Regions from separate parts of the Allobosea sp. FW305-C-101 genome, predicted to be linked through region 2. Evidence: riboswitches for the same ligand, from Rfam matches in the RefSeq annotation. Region 2 holds a riboswitch; the other holds the start of a gene.
The links. A riboswitch is a leader RNA that binds a small molecule or an ion and turns the genes downstream of it on or off. The one in region 2 is predicted to bind cobalamin.
Positions count from the first base shown of each region.

Region 1: it holds a riboswitch for cobalamin, as region 2 does, so the genes downstream of both, AC3WMA_RS12620 (methyltransferase domain-containing protein) here and AC3WMA_RS02625 (ABC transporter substrate-binding protein) in region 2, are expected to answer to the same signal.

Region 1 is NZ_JBYSYT010000002.1:1,042,013-1,047,306, reverse strand. It holds gene AC3WMA_RS12640 (xanthine dehydrogenase family protein molybdopterin-binding subunit) at 1-2,081, opposite strand, end outside; gene AC3WMA_RS12635 ((2Fe-2S)-binding protein) at 2,085-2,543, opposite strand; gene AC3WMA_RS12630 (TetR/AcrR family transcriptional regulator) at 2,745-3,365, shown strand; gene AC3WMA_RS12625 (ureidoglycolate lyase) at 3,386-3,928, shown strand; cobalamin riboswitch at 4,036-4,240, shown strand; gene AC3WMA_RS12620 (methyltransferase domain-containing protein) at 4,469-5,227, shown strand; gene AC3WMA_RS12615 (TonB-dependent receptor) at 5,224-5,294, shown strand, end outside.
Region 2 is NZ_JBYSYT010000001.1:556,461-561,754, forward strand. It holds gene AC3WMA_RS02620 (FecCD family ABC transporter permease) at 1-418, opposite strand, end outside; gene AC3WMA_RS02625 (ABC transporter substrate-binding protein) at 415-1,449, opposite strand; cobalamin riboswitch at 1,661-1,872, opposite strand; gene AC3WMA_RS02630 (mandelate racemase/muconate lactonizing enzyme family protein) at 1,908-3,086, opposite strand; gene AC3WMA_RS02635 (M81 family metallopeptidase) at 3,098-4,585, opposite strand; gene AC3WMA_RS02640 (ABC transporter permease) at 4,603-5,294, opposite strand, start outside.

The DNA of each region.
Region 1 (5,294 bases), on a different contig from region 2:
TCGCCGATGCCGCTCGGCTTCTCCGTCGAGGAGATGATGGTCACCTCGACCGCGGGCATCTCGTGGATGCGCAGCGAGCGGTATTCGTGGAAATTGGTCTGGACCGGCCGGCCGCCATCAAGCGTGATCTGGCCGTAGAGCGCGTGGCCGAGGCCGAAGCCGATGCCGCCCTCGACCTGCGCGCGGATGATGTCGGGATTGACGGCGACGCCGCAATCGACCGCGCACCAGACCTTGTGGACCTTGGGCTCGCCCTCGGGCCCCATCGAAACCTCGGCGATCTGGGCGACGAAAGACCCGAAGCTCTCGACCACGGCGACGCCACGCGCGCGTCCATCGACGGGCCCAGGACCCTTCCAGTTCGCGAGTTCGGCGACGGCCTTGAGCACGCCGGCAGCGCGTGGGTGCTTGTCACCCATGAGCGCGAGCCGACCCTGCACCGCGTCCTGCCCCGCCGCCTGCAGCAATTCGTCGACGAAGCATTCGACGGCATAGCCGGTATGGGTGTGGCCGACCGAGCGCCACCAAAGCGTTGGCACACCGACCTTGGGGTTGTGCACCTCGCAGCGGAAATCCGCGACCTCGTAAAAGATCTCGTTGGCGCCCTCGACCGAGGTCGCGTCGATGCCGTTCTTGACGACCATGGCCTCGAAGGGCGTGCCGAGGAAGAAGGACTGGCCGACCAGCGTGCTCGACCAGGCGGCGATCCTGCCGTCCTTCACAGCGCCGCGGAAGCGATGGACGAAGAGCGGGCGGTAATAGCCGCCGGTCAGATCGTCCTCGCGGGTCCAGACCACCTTGACCGGGCGGTTCGGGCCGATCGTCTTGGCGACGGTGGCGAGCTCGGCCGCCAGATGCTGGCTGACCTGCGCGCGCCGGCCGAAGCTGCCGCCGGCGAGCATCGTCTCCAGCGTCACCTTCTCCGGCGGCAGGCCGAGGATGGCGGCGATGGTCTGGTGCTCGGTGGTCTGGAACTGGCTGCCGAAGCGGGCATGGGCCCTCTCGCCGTCCCATTCCAGGTAGCCGTCGAGCGGCTCCATCGGCGCATGCGCCAGATAGGGGAAGACGAACTCCGCCTCGATCACGCGCTCGGCCTTGGCCAGCGCGGTTTCGGCGTCGCCATGGCTGCCGGCGACGGTGCCGGGCTGGCGGGTGAGCTTGCGGTACTCGGCGATGAGCTCGGGGCTACCGCGCTTCTCGGCGGCGCTGTCGTCCCAGGTCACCTTCAGCGCCTCGCGCCCCTTGAGCGCCGGCCACATGCCGTTGGCATAAACAGCGACGCCATAGCCGATCGACTTCACATCGACGACGCCCTTGACCTTGAGCGCCGCGGCCGCGTCGAAGCTCGCGACCTTGCCACCGAAACGCGGCGAGCGGGCCACGACCACCGTCAGCATGTTCGGGGCGTGGATATCGATGGTGAACTGGGCTTTGCCGCGCGTCTTGTCGGCGCTGTCGAGGCGCTTCACCGCACCTTCCTTGCCGATCAGCCTGTAGGCCGAGGCCGGCTTCAATGGCGGGTTCTCCGGCACCGTCAGTTTCGCGGCAGCTTCGGCGAACTCGCCGAAGGAGCCCTTGCGGCCGGAAGCATGGCTGATCACGCCCTCCTCGACCTTGATCTCGGAGGCCGGGACCTTCCAGCTCTCGGCCGCGGCTTGCACCAGCATCATGCGGGCAGCGGCGCCGGCCTTGCGCATCTGCTCCCAGCTGTTGGCGATGGCGGTCGAGCCGCCGGTGCCCTGCACGCCGAAGGCGAGATTGGCATAGAGCTTGACGTCGGCCGGGGCGTGCTCGGCGCGCATCTGGCTCCAGGCGGCGTCCATCTCCTCGGCCGCGAGCGTCGCGAGCCCGGTGAACGGACCCTGGCCGAACTCGATATGCTTGATCAGCACCGTCACGGTGGAGTCCGGCGCGACCCGGATGAAGGCGTTGGGCGCGAAGGTGGCGTTGCCGCCGGGGCGGTAGGCCGCGCCGGCGCCGGACTGCGCCTTTGCATTCCGGGGGAGATGGAAGCCGATGACGAGCGCGCCGGCGCCTGCGAGCAGGCTGCGGCGGGAGAGCTTGGGATCATGCGCGGTCATGGCTCAGATCTCCAGCGCGCGGGCCGCGTCATGGATCGCGGCGCGGATGCGGACATAAGTGGCGCAGCGGCAGATATTGCCGTTCATCGCGAGATCGATGTCGCGGTCGCTCGGCTTCTTGTTCTCTTTCAGGAGAGCGATGGCGCTCATCACCTGGCCGGACTGGCAATAGCCGCATTGCGGCACGTCGCGGGCGATCCAGGCGGCCTGGACGGCATCCGCCTCCTTGCCGGCGAGGCCTTCGATCGTGGTGATCTCGCTGGTGCCGACCGCCGAGACGGGTGTCACGCAGGCGCGCAGGGGCTGGCCGTCGATGAAGACGGTGCAGGCGCCGCATTGGGCGACGCCGCAGCCGAACTTGGTGCCGGTGAGGCCGATATTGTCGCGGATCGCCCAGAGCAGGGGCGTGTCGTCGTCGACATCGACGGTATGCGTCGTCCCGTTGACCTTGAGAGAGACCATGGTTGCCTCCGATGCTGGCATAACGCAGCGCGGCACCATGGTGCGGATCGAGGGCTCGCCCTCGATGGCCCGATCTGACATATCAGATGACGGGCGATGGATCCGTAGCCCTGGGTCGCGCGACTGGACTAGTTAGACGTTTTGAGTCTAGTTAGGATGGTCGCGCGCAGTTTGGATTTTGTCAAGACTGCAGAAGCTGCAATGCCGGACGGAAACGAAGGTTCCAACGTTCTCCCTGCGGAGGATGCCAATGCCCGCACCGACCAGATCGCCGATGCGGCGCTGCGTCTGTTCGCCCGCTACGGCTACAAGCGCAGCTCGATGGACGACATCGCCAAAGAGGCGGGGCTCGCCAAGGCGACGCTCTACCTGCACTTCAAGGGCAAGGACGATGTCTTCCGGGCCATGCTGGACCTGCTCGGGCGACGGGTCGAAGCACGTTGCCGTGAGGTCGTGGCGAGGCAGGGGCCGTTTCCGGAGCGGCTCGCGGCGCTGCTTCAGGCGCATCACGGGCTGGCCTATGCCAGCTTCGGCACCGGCGAGCATCTCGTCGAACTGAAGGCTGTGATGAACACGATCGCGACGCGTGAATTGCAGGCTTTCGAGCGAATCTTCTCGACCTTTGCCCGCGAATTGCTGAGGCAGGCCGAGCAAGGCGGCGAGATCAATCTATCGCGCCTGCCGGCCAGCGCGGACGACTGGACCGCCAGCCTGCTCTTTGCCGCCGCGGGAGCGAAGCTCGGCACGCCACCCAGTGCCGCGGATTACGCGCGCAGGCTGGACGCGATCGCGTCGGTCTTCGCCGCAGCGCTGGTGCGATAAGCGAGAAGAAAGAACGCAACATGCAGGATGACGGCAGGACCGAGCTTCAGCCCCTTACCCCGCTTCGCATCCAGCCGGTCACGCAGGCCGCTTTCGAGCCTTTCGGCTGGATCGTGGAAGCCGGGGAAAGTGGCCGCACCGCGAATAACGGCACCGCGCGCCGGCACGATATCCATGCTCATCCGGCTGCCGAGGTCCGGGCCGGCACCAGACTTGTGACGTCGATCTTCTCGGCCAAGCAGCAGCAGCGGGGCCTCGCGATCGCCATGCTGGAGCGGCATGTCAATTCGATCCAATGGATCGTCCCGCTCGATGGCGCCGGCCATATCGTCATCGTCGCCCGGGACGGCGCGGATGGCCGGCCCGATCTCTCAACGCTGGCCGCCTTCTCGTTCTCCGCTTCGCAGGGCGTGATCTATCGCCGCGGGCTCTGGCATCATCCGATCATAGCCATCGGCTCCGATGCGCGTTTCCTCGTCCAGTCCTGGCAGGATGGCACCGAGGCGGATTGCGAGATCATCGCGATCGAGCCCAAGGTGCTCGCTGCGAACGACGTAAGCTGACGAGGGGTTTCAGGTAGCGCGTTGTGCGATGACGGTCCTCGTCGCTGCCGTCCACAGCCTTCGCGCCTGCCGCGCCATCGGTAGCTTGACGCCACAATCTCGCCATCTACGTTAATCCGTGTCGAGGTCTTCGGAGCGATCCGAAGCTAAGAGGGAATCCGGTGACGTGCGCTTGCACGGAACCCGGAGCTGCCCCCGCAACTGTGAGCGGTGAGTTTTCGGCTACTTGAAGTCACTGGCGTCCGCGCCGGGAAGACAGCCTGAAAGCAACGACCCGCAAGCCAGGAGACCTGCCCCGACGCAGTGATGATGTCGCGCGGGCGGGGTGTCCGGCGGAATCGCAGTGCACCGGGCGCCTGCCGCCGGTCTGCCGCGCTTCCTCCCTTTGCCCCGGCCGCGACAGCGAGGGGCTGGACGACCATGATAGAATTGACGGGGCCGAGAGGCGGCCACGCGAGCGGTCGGGCGTGGACCAGGCCCGGAGCGCCTGTGTCAGGCATGAGTAATTGCAATGTTATAACATTGCGATAAGAGGCAGGTATGAACTCTGCCTCCGCTTCTCTGCCTGCGTCCTCTGCGGCGCCCCTGGATCCGCTTGCGCTTTACGCCAGTGCTATCGACTCTTCCGATTATGTCGCGCGTGTCGCGCCGCTCATCCGCCAGCTCGCGCCCGGGATCGACGATCTGATCGACATCGGCGCCGGGGGAGGGCAGCTGGGCGCGGCGCTGCGCCGGCCCGGCGCGCGCTGGACGGCCATCGAACCGTCTCCGACGATGCAGGCCCGGCTCGCCGCCCTGCCGCAGCCGCCGGCCATTATCCCGCACGGCTGGGACGACGTCGCGGTCGATTGCGAAGCCGCCGATACGGTCCTGGCCGCCACCATGCCGGGCTATTTCACGGATGCCCCCAGCTTCCTGGCGCGCTGCCGGCAGTGGGCGACCCGGCAGATCGTTTGGATCGTCGCCGCGCAGAAGGCACCCAAGGGGCTGATCCTCTCCGCATGCCTGCCGCGCGAATGGCATCACGAAGACGAGACGCCGGGCATCGATCTGGTGCTGCCGCAGCTCGGCACCGACCTGCCCGATCGCGTGGACGCGGTCGACTGGACCTTCTCACTGGTGCTGCCGGACCTGCCGGCCTTCGCCGCCTTCCAGGCCGATCGGCTGGGCTGGCCGCCCAACGATCCGCGCCGGCCGCAGCTTTTCGACCATCTCCACAAGCAGGCCGTGCCCGTGCCGGGCGGCTTTCGCCTCTCCTGCCATCGCCGCTCGGCCATCCTCGTCTGGAACCTGTCATGATCCGCCTGAATTCCCGCAAAGCCTGCCTGCTTGCCGCGACCTGCCTGATGGCGATCGGGGCCGTGCC
Region 2 (5,294 bases):
CGATGAAGGCGCCGGCCGATACCGAGAGCACCGCGCCGCCGATGCTGATGCCGAGGATCAGTACCGCGACGGCGCCGGTCGAGGCGCCGGCCGAGATGCCGAGGATATAGGGCTCGGCCAAGGGATTGCGCAGCAGCGCCTGCAGGATCGCGCCCGACAGGGCGAGCGCGCCGCCGCAGAGCCCCGCCATCAGCGCGCGGCTCAGGCGATAATCGAAGATCACGCCCTGCTGGATCGCGCTGACCGGGAAGTCGAGATCGAACAGCCCGTTGCCGAGCGCCTTCAGGGCCGTGTCCAGCGGGATGCGCATCTCGCCGATCGTCACCGCCAGCGCGACCGATAAGGTCAGCGCCAGCAGCGAGGCCAGCGCGATGCCGATCCGCGCCGGCCAGTTCGGCCCATGGGCGGCGTGGCTCAACGCGAGAGCCCGAAGCCCGCGATCGCCTTGGCGAGGGTCTCGATGCCGTCGACCGTGTCGAGCCCGGCGCGGGTCGCGCCCACATCCAGGATGACGACGCGGTTGTTCCTGACCGCATCGAGCTTGCTGGCGACCGGGTCGGTCTTCAGGAATTCCAGCTTCTTCTCGATATCGTCGGCCGGAAAGCGGCGGCGATCCATCTTGACGGTGACGATCACCGCCGGGTTGGCAGCGGCGATGCTCTCCCAGCCGACCAGAGGCCATTCCTCGTTGGTCGAGATGATGTTGCGGGCGCCGAGCTTCGACAGGATATAGGCGGGCACGCCGTTCTTGCCGGCCATGAAGCCGTCGCCCTTGATGTCCTTGCTGGAGAACCAGACGACGACCGGCACGTCCTGCGCCTTGAGCTTGGCGACCTGCTCGACCGCCTTCTCCTCGCGGGCCTTGAGTTCGGCGACGAGCGTCTCGGCCCGGTCGGCTACGTCGAAGATCGCGCCGAATTCGCGGATGTTGCGATAGACCAGCTCCATCGTGAACATCTGGGTGCGCACCCCGTCGCCGGCACCGGAATTGTCCTTGCCGACGCAATCGGTCGGCGAGACGTAAGCCGGCACCTTCACCTTGGCGAACTGGTCGCGCTTGCCGACGATGCCGTTGGGCCCGACATGCCATTCGAACATCGCCGTGACGAGATCGGGCTCCTGCGCCAGCACCGCCTCAAAGCTCGGATCGTTGTCGGCGAGACGCTTCACCTTGGCGTTGACCGCCTCATAGGGCTTGGCCACAGGCGAGAACCAGACCGCCGTGCCGACGACGCGGTCGCCGAGGCCCAGCGCATAAAGAATTTCCGTCTGGGTCTGGCCGATCGCGACGACGCGCTTGGGCGCGGCGTTGAAGGTGATCGTCTCGCGGCAATTCTCCAGCGTCAGCGGATATTTGGTGGGCGCCGCATTGGCCGTGCCGGTGGCGAGAGCGCCCAATAGAGCAACGGCCGAGAGGCTAAACAGGTTAAACGGGCGCGCAACCGGCATCGAGGCCATCCGAAATGTAACAATGTTGCATTTCTGATAGAGTGCGCGGCAGGCGGCCGTCAAGCCGCCCTGAACGGCCTGCGTGGTGGTCTTCGTGAACATGGACTTCATCGCTCCCCGAGATGACAGCCGGGGCAGCTTGGGCATGTGGGACGGGAAGGCGGCACAAGGCCGCCATCGACACACAGCTCCGGAACACCCCGTCCGAAAGACGTCTTCGACGACCGGGGCAGGTCTCCTGGCTCGCGGGTCGATGCCGCTTCCGCCCGGCCTTCCCGGCGCATCAGGCGCCAGTGGACGATGGACGGAAAGCTCGCCGCTTACAGTTGCGGGGGCAGCCTCGGCTTTGGCGCGGGTCGCGCCTCACCGAATTCCCTCTTAGCTCCGGGAGCAACCCGGAGAACCTCGATCGGCGCACACCCTATAAGGGCGTGGCGCTGCGTCAAGCAGACATCGCGTCAGAGACTCGGCGTACTGTAGAGCCGCTTGCCGCCGACCGAGATCTCGACCTCCTGCAGATAGCTGCGCAGCGCCGTGGTCGCGACATCGATGCCGAGGCCGGGTACATCAGGCGCCGCGACCTGCCCGTTCGCGTTGCGCTCCAGATGATTGGCGGAGATCGCGGTCGCGAGCGGCTTCGGCATCGCCGGATATTCGCAGATTTCGTGCTCGGCCAAGCCCGCATAGGGCTGGAGCGAGGCGGAGAGCGCCAGATGCGAGGTGAAGGTGTGGTTGACGAAGGTCACACCCTTGGCGACCGCATAATCCGCCACCGCCTTGGACGGGCCGATGCCGCCGATCCGGCCGCAATCGATCTGGACATAGCCGATGCCGCCATAGTCGATGAGCTGCCGCGCCATCGACTCGTTATGGGCGCCCTCCCCGCCGGCCAAACGGACCTTGGGGCTGCGCTGGGCAAGAGCGCCATAGGCTTCGAGCGCGCTGGCGTGGAAGGGCTCCTCGAACCAGAGCACGTTGGCCTTTTCCATCGCCGGCAAGCGGGCGGCGGCGCGCGCGACATCCTCGATGAAGATCTGTCCGGTATCGACGAGCAGGATGCCGTCCTGCCCCAAACCCTCGCGGGCAGCGACGAAATGCTCGGCATCGGCCTCGACGCTGCCACGACCGATCGGCCCCCAGCCGAACTTCGCGGCGCGGAAGCTGCGGCTGCGGGCATCGCGAGCGCGTTCGAGGGTTTCCTGCGCCGTGTCGCCAAAGAGGACCGAGGCATAGGGCGTCTTGGGATGGCTCTTGGCGTAGCCGAGCAGGCGCCAGACCGGCTCGGATCGCATCTTCCCGAGGATATCCCACAGCGCCATCTCGACGCCGGAAAAGGTATGCGGCGCCTGCAGCAGGTCCATCGAGTTATAAGCGACGGCCGCGGCGATGCGGGCGATGTCCTCCGGGCTTTCCAGATTCTGCCCGAGCACGGAATCGGCGACAGGCCGGCAGACGCCATGCGACATCGGGCAGATGAAGGCGGCGATGGAGGGCAGCGGCGCCGCCTCGCATTCGCCCCAGCCGACATGGCCGCCAGCCGCGACCCTGACCAGCAAGGCATCCTGGCTGCCATCGGCCTCGTCGGTGACGACGGGCATGGCGAGATAGAAGAAATCGACGGCCTCGATCCTGGGCACGGGTCTTCTCCTTACAGTTCGTAGATCGTGGCGCGAGGCGCGAAGGTGACGCCCTCGTCGAGCGGATAGATCGGCCGGGCGCAGATGGTGTGGCCCAGGCTCTTCAGATTGGCGGAGGTCGCGCCGGGCGCGTCGATGTTGAAGTTCCGCGCGCACCACTGGTCGAACATGTGGAACTCGGTGTGGGGCGACTTCACCACGATCAGGTCGAAATCGGTCGGGTCAATGCCGTTGGCATAGTACATCGCCCGGTCGAACAGGCTGACCGAGCGGCTCATCACGACGACGGTGACATTGTCCCGGGTCAGAACCGCGGTCGGCCCGGCGCTAAGCGGCGCCTTCATCGTCTCGAGCGCAGCCTCGCCATCCGAGAGCAGCTTGACCTTGGCGGTCACCCTCATCGGCGGGAAGCGCGCGGGATCGATCGAGCCGCCGAGCGTGACCTCGATCGTCGCGCCGACGCCGGCCTTGTGGGCCGCAGCCGCGGCCGGCGCGTCGACGATCTGGGCCAGCACCCGCTTGCCGTAGCCGGCCTTGCGCAAAGCGGCGAGGATCGCGTTGCTGTCGCCGGAGGCGCCGGACGAGGTGGCGTCGGCGGCATCGGTGAAGATCACCGGGCCGTCGATGCTGCGTGCCTGCGCGATGGCGCGCTCCAGCGGGACGAGCTTGCCCTGCATGCGGAAGCGCAAGGGCCAGAACTCCTCGGCCAGCCGGACCGCCTCGCGTTCGGCGGTCGCCTTGTCGCCATCGGTGAGGATCAGCACCTGCGAGCAGAGCTCGGGCACATCGGTGAAGGGGTTGCCGATCATGATGCCGGCTGCGAGCGCCCGCCCCTCCTCCTCCAGTCGGCGGCATTCGGCGAGCAATTCGCCATAGCAGCCGGTCTTTGTGATGAGCTCGTCACCGCGGACCAAGGCGGGAATGACGACGCGGGCGGCGACGGGCTTGATCCCGCCAGCCATCAGCTTCAGCAGCAATTCGGCGGCGCGGCGCCCGGTATCGGCGAAATCGACATGGGGGTAGGTCCAGTAGATCGCGAAGCCGTCGACGTTGCGGAGCATCCGGTCGGTCAGGATGCCGTGCAGGTCGAGCGAGATGACGATCGGCATGTCCGGCCCGACGCGCTCGCGTAGCTTCTCCAGCAGATAGCCCTCCGGGTCAAGTTCACCATCGGCGCCCATCGCGCCATGCAGCGAGACATAGATGCCGTCGATGCGATCGAGCTTCGCGAAGATCGCGGTGAGGATTTCGTCGGAGAGCGTCTTCCAGCCTTCCGCCGAGAGCGGCCCGGCGCTGCCGGAACGGGCGCAGATCGTCGGCACGATCTCGATATCGGGCCTCGCCTCGAAGACCGCGAGCGCGCCGCCGAGCTCCTGGTTCTGGCCGCGCTGGACGTAGAGGCCGTCACCGTGGTGGATCAGGAAGTTCTCGTAATGCGACGGCAGCGGATTGAAGGAGGAAATCTCCTGCTTGCAGTCGGCGATCAGGATGCGCTTCATCGGGCGGCTCCGGCGGGTCAGAATTTCAGGCGGGGATCGAGCACGTCGCGCAGGCCGTCGCCGAGCAGGTTGAGGCCGAGCACGCAGGCGATGATCGCGAGGCCCGGAAACACCGTGATCCAGGGCGCCTCGCGCATGAAGTCGCGCCCCTGGGCGATGATCGAGCCGAAGGAGGCGGCCGGCGGCGGCGGACCGGCGCCGACGAAGGAGAGCGCGGCTTCCGCCAGCACCGCTATGGCGAAGACATAGGTCAGGCGCACGATCAGCGGGCCGGCGACGTTGCGCAGCACATGCTTGAACAGGATGGTCCATTCGCCGACGCCGATCGAGCGGGCGGCGGCGATATATTCCTGCTCCTTCTCGATGAGGACCGAGGCGCGGACGATGCGGGCCGTATGCGGCGTCGTGGCGATGGCGAGCGCGATCACGACATTGGTCAGCGAGGCGCCGAGCACCGCCGAGACGACCATGGCCAGCACGATCGACGGAAACGCCATCAGCGCGTCCATGATCCGCATGATCGGCTGATCGAGATGATAGAAATAGCCGGCGATGGCGCCGCAGAGCGTGCCGGCGATGCCGGCCAGCACCACGGTGAAGGCGCCGATGGCGAGCGAGATGCGGGCGCCGATCATGACGCGAGAGAGGATGTCGCGGCCGAAATGATCGGTGCCGAACCAGTGCACGGCGCTGGGCTCCGCGAGCCGCG